Linked DNA regions of Sporichthya brevicatena. The protein of the gene in region 2 interacts with the protein of the main gene of each other region in a pairwise test. Links are inferred from orthologs where the notes say so. Each region holds a gene or a part of one and is shown on either strand. Other genes may lie near its edges.

Region 1 (5,114 bases), on a different replicon or contig from region 2:
ACGTCGCCTACAAGGGCGCGCTGCAGGGCGAGAAGGCGCACACGGTCTGGATCGGGGACGTCATCATCGGCGCCGAGGCGACCGGGACCGACACCTACGAGCTCAACCGCAACCTGCTGCTGACGGACGGCGCCTCTGCGGACTCCGTCCCGAACCTGGAGATCTACACCGGCGAGGTCGCCGGTGCCGGTCACGCCAGCGCCACGGGCCGCTTCGACGACGAGCAGCTCTTCTACCTGCAGTCGCGCGGTATCCCGGAGGACGAGGCCCGCCGCATGGTGGTCCGCGGCTTCTTCGGCGAGATCATCGGCCGCATCGGGGTCCCGATCGTCCAGACCCGGCTGCTGCAGAAGATCGACGCCGAGCTCGCGAAGACCCTCAACTGACGGTCGGGGGCTCCGCCCCCGACGACCCCCGAAGACAACCGCAACTGATCGCCCATCAGAGAAGAGCTTCAAAGACATGAGCACCCTGGCTATCAAGGACCTCCACGTCTCGGTCGAGACGGCGGAGGGCGTCAAGGAGATCCTCAAGGGGGTCACCCTGACGATCAACGCGGGAGAGACCCACGCGGTGATGGGCCCCAACGGGTCGGGCAAGTCGACGCTGGCCTACACGATCGCGGGCCACCCGAAGTACACCGTCACGAGCGGCACCATCACGCTCGACGGCGAGGACGTCCTCGCGATGAGCGTCGACGAGCGCGCCCGCGCCGGTCTGTTCCTCGCGATGCAGTACCCGGTCGAGGTTCCGGGCGTGAGCGTCTCGAACTTCCTCCGCACCGCGAAGACCGCGATCGACGGCGAGGCACCCAAGCTGCGCACGTGGGTCAAGGACGTCAAGGGCGCCATGGACGCGCTGTCGATGGACCCGTCCTTCGCCGAGCGCAACGTCAACGAGGGCTTCTCCGGTGGTGAGAAGAAGCGCCACGAGACGCTGCAGCTGGAGCTGCTGAACCCGAAGGTCGCGATCCTCGACGAGACCGACTCCGGCCTCGACATCGACGCGCTCAAGGTCGTCTCCGAGGGCGTGAACCGGTTCCGCTCCGGCGGTGACAAGGGCCTGCTGCTCATCACGCACTACACCCGGATCCTGCGCTACATCGCGCCGGACTTCGTTCACGTCTTCGTCGACGGCCGGTTCGTCGAGGAGGGTGGCCCGGAGCTCGCCGAGCAGCTCGAGGCCGAGGGCTACGAGCGCTTCCTCGCCAAAGCCGGAGCCTGACGGTGCCTCAGCTGGAGGGGCTGCTCGACCTGGAGAAGATCCGGGCCGACTTCCCGATCCTGGAGCGGCGTCTCGCGGACGACCGTCCGCTGGTCTACCTGGACTCGGCGAACACGTCACAGAAGCCGCAGTCGGTGATCGACGCGATCTCCGAGCACTACGCGCTGCACAACGCCAACGTGGCGCGCGCGGCGCACCAGCTCGGCGAGGAGGCGACGGCCGCGTTCGAGGGCGCCCGCGACAAGGTCGCGGCGTTCGTGAACGCGCCGAGCCGTGACGGCGTCATCTTCACCAAGAACGCCTCCGAGGCGCTCAACCTGGTGGCGAACGTCCTCGCGAACGCGGGCACGCCGTACGGGTTCGGCCCCGGTGACGAGGTCGTCATCACCGAGATGGAGCACCACTCCAACATCGTGCCGTGGCAGCTCGCGTGCGAGCGGACCGGTGCGACGCTGCGGTGGTTCGGCATCACGGACGAGGGCCGGCTCGACGTGTCGAACATCGACGACCTCATCACCGAGCGGACCAAGGTCGTCTCGGTCGTGTGGGTGTCGAACGCGCTCGGCACGGTCAACCCGGTCGAGGAGATCACGCGGCGGGCCCACGAGGTCGGTGCGCTGGTCGTCGTCGACGCGTCCCAGTCCGTGACGCAGATGCCGGTGGACCTCACCGCGCTCGGGGCCGACTTCGTCGCGTTCACCGGGCACAAGCTGTGCGGGCCGACGGGCATCGGCGTGCTGGTCGCGAAGCCGGAGCTGCTCAACCAGCTCCCGCCGTTCCTCGGCGGCGGCGAGATGATCGAGATCGTCCGCATGGAGGGCTCGACCTACGCGCCGGCGCCGCACCGCTTCGAGGCCGGGACGCCGCCGATCGTGCAGGCGGTCGGGCTCGGTGTCGCGCTGGACTACCTCTCGGCGATCGGCATGGAGGCGATCCGCGCCCACGAGCACGCGCTCACCGGGTACGCGCTGGAGCAGCTCCAGCAGGTGGAGGGTCTGCGCATCCTCGGCCCGACCGAGAACGTCGACCGCGGTGGTGCGATCAGCTTCGAGCTGGGGGACATCCACCCGCACGACGTCGGCCAGGTGCTCGACTCGCGGGGCGTCGCCGTCCGCGGCGGCCACCACTGCGCCCGTCCGGTCCACGCCCGGTTCGGGGTCACCGCGTCGACCCGAGCGTCGTTCTACCTCTACACGAAGCCCGAGGAAATTGATGCCCTCGTCGAGGGGTTGGACGCTGTGAAGGCGTTCTTCTCGAGGGGAGCGTGACGCCGTGAGCGATGTGGATGCGCTCTACCAGGAGATCATCCTCGACCACTACCGCAACCCCCGCCACAAGGGGCTGCGGGACCCGTTCGAGGCCGAGGTGCACCACGTCAACCCGACCTGCGGCGACGAGGTGACGCTGCGGGTGCACATGGTCGACGGCAAGGTCGCCGACGTCTCCTACGACAGCCTCGGCTGCTCGATCAGCCAGGCCTCGGCCTCGGTGCTCACCGAGCTGCTCATCGGCAAGGACCTCGACGAGGCCATGGCCGTGCACGAAGAGTTTCTGGCCCTGATGCAGTCCAAGGGCCAGGCCACCCCCGACGAGGACGTCCTCGAGGACGCGGTCGCCTTCGCCGGAGTCTCGAAGTACCCCGCCCGCATCAAGTGCGCGTTGCTTTCCTGGATGGCCTGGAAGGACGCCACAGCTCAAGCCCTCGCGAACGGAGCTACGTCATGACCACCAGCGCACCGACCGAGGACGACCTGACCGAGGCCCTGCGCGACGTCGTCGACCCGGAGCTCGGCATCAACGTCGTCGACCTCGGCCTCGTGTACGGGGTCAGTGTCGACGAGTCGAACATCGCGACCATCGACATGACCCTGACGTCCGCGGCCTGCCCGCTGACCGACGTCATCGAGGACCAGACCCGCGCCGCCCTCGAGGGTCTCGTCGCGGACTTCCGCATCAACTGGGTCTGGATGCCCCCGTGGGGCCCGGACAAGATCACCGACGACGGCCGCGAGCAACTCCGCGCCCTCGGCTTCAACGTTTGATCGGAGGCGTTCGGCCGCTCCACCTCCGATCCCGCGAGGAGCATTCCATGCGTTCCGTCGAGGTCGAGGCGGAGCGCATCCCACGGTGGTTCGCCAACTTTGCCGACCGCAACAGCGGTCTGACGGAGGTTTCGGCGACGACGGACGGCGTGCGCGCGGTCGGCGGCAACAGGACGGTCGCCGAGTGCGTGCCGCCGTTCCTCCGTCTCTGGGCGCCGACCGGTGACCCCGTGGCGGCGCTCGCGGCGCACGCGGCCGCGGAGCGACGGGTGGGCGTGCTGCTCGTCCGGCTCGGCGGGTTCGCGGCCGGCGTCTTCGTCGGCCCGGCGCTGAGGGAGTCGAAGGTCGGGTCCCGGCACGTCCAGGGCCGCACCGCCGCCGGCGGCTGGTCGCAGCAGCGCTTCGCCCGCCGCCGGGCCAACCAGGCCGACCAGGCCCTCGACGCGGCCGCCGAGACCGCGGCGCGGATCCTCGTCCCGGCGGCCGGGGACCTCGACGCGCTCGTCCTCGGCGGGGAGCGCAAGGCCGTCGACCGTGTCCTCGCCGACCGCGCTCTCGGGCCGCTGCGGGACGTTCCCGTCGAGCCGCGGTTCCTCACGGTCCCGGATCCCCGCCTCGACGTCCTCCGTTCGACACCGACCCGCTTCCGGTCGGTGACGATCCACCTCACCGACCCGGCCTGACTGCATTGGAGATGACATCTCTTGTGCACATGCACAAGAGATGTCATCTCCAGTGCAGGGGCGGTCAGGCGGTGGGGGCCGGTGTGGAGGGACGGACCTCGCCCTTGTCGATGACGAGGACGCGGTCGCAGTCGTGGGGCCGCAGCTGCTGGAACTGTTCGGCGATGACCACCGAGGTCCCGCGGTCGAGACAGATCCTCTGCAGCGTCGCGTAGACCCGGTCGACGACGACCGGCGCCAGGCCCTGGGACGGTTCCTCGACGAGGATCAGCGCCGGGTCGGACATCAGCGCCCGGCCGATCGCGAGCATCTGCTGCTCGCCGCCGGAGAGCGTGCCCGCGATCTGGCCCGCGCGGTCGGTGAGCGTGGGGAAGTAGGAGAACACCGCGTCCCGCCGGCCGGGCAGGCGGCGGGTCGGGACGTGCGAGGCGCCGGCGTCGAGGTTCTCCCGCACCGTCAGGGTCGGAAAGACGCGGCGGCCCTCGGGGGAGTAGCTGATCCCCGCCCGGGTGCGCCGGGCCACCGGCCACCGGACGATGGACCGTCCGTCGTAGCGGATGTCGCCGCCCAGCACGGCGACGGTCCCCATCACGGTCTGCAGCAGGGTCGACTTCCCGGCGCCGTTGCCGCCGACGAGGATGACGATCTCGCCCGGGTTCACGTCGAGGTCGACGTCGTAGACGACCGGCACCCCGTCGTAGCCGGACCGCAGGCCGCGCAGGCTCAGCCGCGGTTCGCCGGCGTGCTCAGTCACCCGTCACCCCCGTCCGCTCGGCCGCGACGCGCTCGCGCCACGGGATCGCGGCGGCGTCGTGTCCGGCGCCGAGGTAGCGCTCCTGTACGTCGGGGTCCGCCGCGACGTGGTCCGGGTCGCCGTGGGCCAGGATCTGACCCTCCGTCAGAACGTAGACGAGGTCGCAACTCTCCAGGACGGCCTTGACGTAGTGCTCGACGAGCAGGACAGTCAGCCCGAGGTCGGCCTGCAGGCGCCGGACGAGGCCGATCAGGGCGCCGGAGGACGCGGGGTCGAGGCCGGACGTCGGTTCGTCGAGCAGCAGGATCTGCGGACCGGAGAGCAGCGCGCGCCCGAGCTCGGTCCGCCGGCGGGCGGAGAACTCCAGCTCGCCCACCCGCTCGTCCCAGTAGCGGTCGATGTCGAGCAGGC
Region 2 (6,045 bases):
ACCAGCGCATGCCGCGGGCGCGGAGGGCCGCGACGACCTGGTCGATGATCCACTGCGGCCGGAAGAAGATGTCCTCCTTCGTGACCTTGATCAGGATCCAGCCGTTCTCGCGGTAGGCGGCGTCGCGGCGGATGTCTCGCCGCCACTGATCGCGATCGGTCTGATGGTGGCTGCCCTCGATCTCGATCGCGACCCTCACCGTGTGCTCCCCCAGGTCGGGCTCGGCGAACGGGCGACCGTCCCGACCGATCGCCGGCTCGTTCACCGCCAGCGGCGGGACGCCGGCGAGGGTCAACAGCACGCGCACCCGCGTCTCCTGCGGAGATTTCGCGGCCGGGTTCAACAGTGCCCGCACCTCCCTCGCCAGCCGGATGCCCCGGCGGGCGACGGCCAGCGCGAGCGCTCGATCGAGCTCGGCGAGGTTGCTGCGGGACCCGAGGACGTCCCCGGCGACGCAGAGCGACATCAGATCCAGCTTCGACGCGAGGTCGACGAACGTCCGGCCCGGTGAGGTGACGGGGAAACCGCGCACGTTCCAGACGTCACCGAGGTCCAGCACGCGGTGCGCGACCAGACCTCGCATGCGCGGCTCGATCTCCGAGCGGACGCTGAGGTGGATCTTGGGGTCCGGGTCGATCGGAACGTTGTAGAGCTCCGCGGCGGTGAAGTGGCTGAACACGAACGGAATGTCCACCGCTTTGCGGAACGCAGCGCACCGCGTCGGCAGGTCGAGCGGCGTCTCCGCCGCGACATGGACGTCCTTCGTGATCAACCGGAAGCGCGACCCATTTACCTGACGCGCCGTCAAACCAGCTTCCAGGCCCTCGCGACGTCGGAAGGGCCCGTGGAGAAGTTCTGCATCGGTCATGAGCGGAAGCGTCGGGCACCCGGCTGTCCCGCCGACTCGGCCTGTGGACAACTTCGTGGGTGTGCGCGCTGTGGACAACTCCGCCCCAGCGCCCCGCCCCCTCTCCCGAAAGTGCAGTACGGCACCCGGATTTTGCTTTCGGACGTGCCAGAGTGCGCTTTCGGGAGAACGGCGGGGCGGGGACGGCGGGGCGGGGAGGGCGGGGCGGCTATCGGACGGTGGCGGCGATGGTGGCGGAGCCGAGGACGCGGGTGCCGTCGTAGAGGACGGCGGCCTGGCCGGGGGCGACGCCGCGGACCGGGGTGGTGAACGCGATCTGGAGCCCCGCCTCGAGGGCGGTGACGGCGGCGGGGACGGGGTCGCCGTGGGCGCGGAACTGCACCAGGCACTCGGACGAACCGAGCAGGGCGTCGCCGCACCAGCGGGGGCGGTCGGCGGTCAGGCCGCGGACGTCGAGGGCCTCGGCGGGGCCGACGGTGACGCGGTTGTCGACGACCGAGACGTCGAGGACGTACCGGGGCCGGCCGTCCGGCGCGGGAGTCCCGATGCGCAGGCCCTTCCGCTGCCCGACGGTGAAGCCGTAGGCACCGGAGTGCTCCCCCAGCACCGCGCCGGTGGTGTCGACGAGCTCGCCCGGCCGTTCCCCCAACCGCCGGCGGAGGAATCCCGCCGTGTCGCCGTCGGGGATGAAGCAGATGTCGTGGCTGTCGGGCTTGGCCGCGACGGCGAGGCCGCGCGTCTCGGCCTCGGCGCGGACGTCGCCCTTCACCGAGTCGCCGAGCGGGAACATCGCGTGGGCGAGCTGATCCGCCTCCAGCACCCCGAGCACGTAGGACTGGTCCTTGTCCGGGTCGATTGCTCGGTGCAGCTCGCGACCTGACGGACCGTCAATCAGCCGCGCGTAGTGGCCGGTGCAGACGGCGTCGAAGCCGAGGCCGATCGCACGGTCGAGCACCGCGGCGAACTTGATCGACTCGTTGCAGCGCAGGCACGGGTTCGGCGTGCGCCCGGCGGCGTACTCGGCGACGAAGTCGTCGACCACGTCGGCACGGAACTGCTCGGCGAGGTCCCACACGTAGAACGGGATGCCGAGCACGTCGGCGACGCGGCGCGCGTCCCGGGCGTCCTCGGGCGTGCAGCAGCCCTTGCCCCGCGGGTTGTCCGGCGCCTCGGCCAGCGCGAGGTGGACGCCGGTGACGTCGTGCCCGGCCTCGACGGCGCGGGCCGCGGCGACCGCGGAGTCCACGCCCCCGGACATCGCCGCGAGGACGCGCATCTCAGGCCCGCTTGTGCCGGGCGGCCGCGATCTCGCCGGCGCGACGGGCGCGCTCCACCACCGGGGGCAGCGCCTCGATCAGGTCGGCGACGTCGGCCTCGGTCGAGGTGTGGCCGAGCGAGAAGCGCAGCGAGCTGCGGGCCGAGGCCTCGTCGTGCCCCATCGCGAGCAGCACGTGCGACGGCCGCGCGACCCCGGCCGAGCACGCGGACCCGGTCGAGCACTCGATGCCGCGGGCGTCGAGCAGCATCAGCAGCGAGTCACCCTCGCAGCCGGGGAACGAGAAGTGGGCGTTGCCGGGCAGGCGGTCGTCGGGGTCGCCGTTGAAACGGGCGTCGGGCACGGCGGCCAGCACACCGGCGATCAGGTCCGAGCGCAGGCGCAGCATCGTCGCGGTGTGCGCGTCGAGGTTGCGCACCGCCGACTCGACGGCCGCCGCGAAGCCCGCGATGGCCGGCGTGTCCAGCGTGCCGGAGTGGACGTCACGCTCCTGCCCGCCGCCGTGGAGCAGCGGCGTCGGGACCGTCCCACGGGCGAGGACGAGGGCGCCGATGCCGAGCGGCCCGCCGAGCTTGTGACCGGTCAGCGCCATCGCGGACACCCCGGAGGCGGCGAAGTCGACCGGAAGCTGCCCGACGGCCTGGACGGCGTCCGAGTGCAGCGGGATCTCGAACTCGCGGGCGATCGCGGCGAGCTCGGCGATCGGCTGGACCGTCCCGACCTCGTTGTTCGCCCACATCACCGAGACCAGCGCGACCGAGGCGGGATCGCGCTCGATCGCGGCGCGCAACGTCTCGGGCTGCAGGCGTCCGAGGTCGTCCACGGGGAGGATCTCCAGCTCGGCACCCTGCTGCCGAGCGAGCCAGGCCGCGGGGTCGAGGACCGCGTGGTGCTCCACCGCGCTGATCAGGATGCGCCGGCGGGCCGGGGCCTCCGTGGAGCGTGCCCAGTACAGGCCCTTGAGCGCGAGGTTGTCGGCCTCCGTGCCGCCCCCGGTGAACACGACCTCACCGGGCCGGCACCCGAGCGCCGCGGCGACGGTCTCGCGCGACTCCTCGACCACCCGGCGGGCCTGACGGCCACTGCCGTGCAGCGACGAGGGGTTCCCGACGCGCCCGAGCTCGGCCGTCATCGCGGCCAGCGCCTCGGGGAGCATCGGCGTCGTCGCCGCGTGATCCAAGTACGTCATCGTTCCGCCAGCCTAACCGTCGCCCTTAACCACCTGCGTCCGGCGAACTGTGGGCTGTAGGCCACAGTTCACCGGACGCAACGCCGTGGGAGGGCGCGAACTTCCCTACTTGCGCTTGGTGATCTCGTCGGTGGCCTGCGGCAGGACCTTGTGCAGGTCGCCGACGACGCCGTAGTCCGCGAGCTCGAAGATCGGGGCCTCGCGGTCCTTGTTCACCGCGACGATCGTCTTCGAGGTCTGCATGCCGGCCCGGTGCTGGATCGCACCGGAGATCCCCGCCGCGATGTAGAGCTGCGGCGAGACGGTCTTGCCGGTCTGGCCGACCTGCGAGTTGTGCGGGTACCACCCGGCGTCGACGACGGCGCGGGAGGCGCCGACGGCCGCGCCGAGCGAGTCCGCCAGCTTCTCGACGACCGACATGTTCTCGGCCGAACCGACACCGCGACCGCCGGAGACGACGATCGAGGCCTCGGTGAGCTCCGGACGCTCGCCCTTCTCCTCGATGACGGAGTCGACGATCTTCGCGCCCTTGGCGGCGGCGGAGAGCTCCACCGAGACCGGGACGCGGTTGCCGGCGGCCGGCGAGGCCTCCGGCGGGGTGGCGTTCGGGAGCACCGCGATGATCGGGGTGCCCTTGGTGGCCGAGGACTGCACGACCGTGGCGCCACCGAAGATCGACTGCTCGGCGACGACCGAACCGCCCTCGCTGGTCAGGCCCGTGGCGTCGGTGAGGACACCGGAGGTGGTCTTGATGGCCAGGCGACCGGCGATCTCCTTGCCGGTGGCCGTGGCGGCGATCAGGACGGCGGCCGGGGACTGCTCCGCGACCAGCTTGGCCAGCACCTCGGCGACCGGGGCGACGACGTAGCCCGTGAGTTCGGCGTCGTCGGCGACGTAGATGGTCTCCGCGCCGTACTCGGCCAGCTTGTCGGCGGCGTTGTCGATGCCGGAGCCGACGAACACGGCCGCCGGCTCACCCACGGCCTTGGCCATGGTCAGCAGCTCGAGGCTGACCTTCTTCAGCGCACCGTCGGTGTGCTCGACGAGAACGAGAACCTGCGACATGTCTACCGGATCCCTTCTCAGACGAACTTCTTGGAGGCGAGGAAGTCGACGAGCGCGACGCCACCGTTGCCGTCGTCCTCGACGATGGTGCCGGCCGACCGCGGGGGCCGGTCCGCGCTGGAGTTGACCTGGGTCCAGGAACCCCCGAGGCCGACCTCACCGGCGTCGATGCCGAGGTCGGACAGCGACACCGTCTCGACCGGCTTCTTCTTCGCGGCCATGATCCCCTTGAACGAGGGGTACCGCGGCTCGTTCATCTTCTCGACGGCCGAGATCATCGCCGGCAGCGAGGCCTCGACGACCTGGTAGCCGTCGTCGGTGATGCGGTTGGCCTTGAGGGTCTTCGCGTTCGGGTCGACCTCGACCTTGTTCACGAAGGTGACCTGCGGGATCCCGAGGCGCTCGGCGAGCATCGCGGGCACGACCGAGGTCCGGGCGTCGGAGGCCTCCGACCCGGCGATGACCAGGTCGTAGTCCCCGATGCGCTCGAGGGCCTTGGCGAGCACCAGCGAGGTGGTCGCGGCGCACGAGCCCTTGAGGGCGTCGTCGACGACGTGCACGGCGTCGTCGGCACCCATCGAGAGCGCCTTGCGAATGGCCTCCGTGGCCGAGTCCGGCCCCATGCAGAGCACGGTCACCGAGCCCCCGTGGGCCTCGGTCATCTGGAGGGCCTCTTCGATGGCGAACTCGTCCATCTCGTTGAGGATGTTGTCGACCGAGACGCGGTCGAGCGTCTTGGACGCGTCGAGCTTCTTCTCAGCCCACGTGTCCGGCACCTGCTTCACGCAGACGACGATCTTCATGTTCGGCTCAGACCTCCTGGTCGAAAACGTCGCGCCGCAGCTTCACGCCGGCCTCGGTGCCCGAGGACCGGGTCACCGGGAAACGATTACTGGCGAGTAGGGATCCTATCGGGTGGTGCAGGACACGCTGTCATCGCCCCACGAACGATGCCTTCCCCGGACCGTTCTCCACGAACGAGCGCATGCCGTTCTTCTGGTCCTCGGTGGCGAACAGGGCCGCGAACAGGACCCGCTCGATGTCGAGGCCGGTGGGGAGATCGACCTCCAGACCGCGGTCGACGGCCTCCTTGGCCGCACGGAGGGCAGCTGCCGGCCCACCGACGAAGGTGCGGGCCCACGCGACGGCGGCGTCGTAGACCTCGGCGTCCGGGACGACCTTGTCGACCAGGCCGATCGAGAGCGCCTCGGCGGCGTCGACGAACCGGCCGGAGAAGATGATGTCCTTCGCCTTGGCCGGGCCGACCAGACGCGGCAGGCGCTGCGTGCCGCCGGCGCCGGGGATGATCCCGAGCAGGATCTCCGGCTGGCCCCACTTGGCGCTCTCGCCGCTGACGCGGAAGTCCGCGCACATCGCGAGCTCGCACCCGCCGCCGAGCGCGTAGCCGGTCACGGCCGCGATCGTCGGCTTCGGGATCGCCGCGACGGCGTTGAAGCAGCGGTGCAGGTCCATCGACTTGACGGCCATCTCGGCGTACGAGAGTTCCGCCATCTCCTTCACGTCGGCGCCCGCCGCGAAGACGCGCTCACCGCCGTAGATCACGACCGCGCGGATGTCGTCGTCCTTGCGCGCCGCCTGGGCGGCGTCGTGGAACTCCTCCTGAACCTGCGCGTTCAGGGCGTTCAT

What was found. The genes of interacting proteins can lie anywhere in the genome.
Region 1: the proteins of ABD401_RS20615 (region 2) and sufU interact in binary tests that used the Escherichia coli proteins (3 or more experiments, as listed by UniProt). The link is inferred for Sporichthya brevicatena from one-to-one orthologs.

What each region holds. Positions count from the first base shown.
Region 1 is NZ_BAAAHE010000024.1:25,409-30,522, reverse strand. Bases 1,358-4,227 are described here. They hold sufU (Fe-S cluster assembly sulfur transfer protein SufU), read left to right. Parts: upstream 1,358-2,505; coding sequence 2,506-2,949; downstream 2,950-4,227. Other genes in these bases: ABD401_RS14790 (ABC transporter ATP-binding protein), read right to left, coding at 4,014-4,227; ABD401_RS14795 (acVLRF1 family peptidyl-tRNA hydrolase), read left to right, coding at 3,314-3,949; ABD401_RS14800 (metal-sulfur cluster assembly factor), read left to right, coding at 2,946-3,266; ABD401_RS14810 (cysteine desulfurase), read left to right, coding at 1,358-2,492. Also shown: Fe-S cluster assembly protein SufD, read left to right, coding at 1-386; Fe-S cluster assembly ATPase SufC, read left to right, coding at 463-1,224; more of ABD401_RS14810, read left to right, coding at 1,227-1,357; more of ABD401_RS14790, read right to left, coding at 4,228-4,703; ABD401_RS14785 (branched-chain amino acid ABC transporter ATP-binding protein/permease), read right to left, coding at 4,696-5,114. UniProt on the Escherichia coli protein: A scaffold on which IscS assembles Fe-S clusters. Exists as 2 interconverting forms, a structured (S) and disordered (D) form. The D-state is the preferred substrate for IscS.
Region 2 is NZ_BAAAHE010000044.1:132,929-138,973, forward strand. What follows is about bases 1,240-4,218. They hold ABD401_RS20615 (cysteine desulfurase family protein), read right to left. Parts: upstream 3,334-4,218; coding sequence 2,146-3,333; downstream 1,240-2,145. Other genes in these bases: mnmA (tRNA 2-thiouridine(34) synthase MnmA), read right to left, coding at 1,240-2,144; ABD401_RS20620 (electron transfer flavoprotein subunit alpha/FixB family protein), read right to left, coding at 3,439-4,218. In the rest of the region: ABD401_RS20605 (endonuclease domain-containing protein), read right to left, coding at 1-772; more of mnmA, read right to left, coding at 1,077-1,239; more of ABD401_RS20620, read right to left, coding at 4,219-4,398; ABD401_RS20625 (electron transfer flavoprotein subunit beta/FixA family protein), read right to left, coding at 4,416-5,201; ABD401_RS20630 (enoyl-CoA hydratase/isomerase family protein), read right to left, coding at 5,332-6,045. UniProt on the Escherichia coli protein: Master enzyme that delivers sulfur to a number of partners involved in Fe-S cluster assembly, tRNA modification or cofactor biosynthesis. Catalyzes the removal of elemental sulfur from cysteine to produce alanine.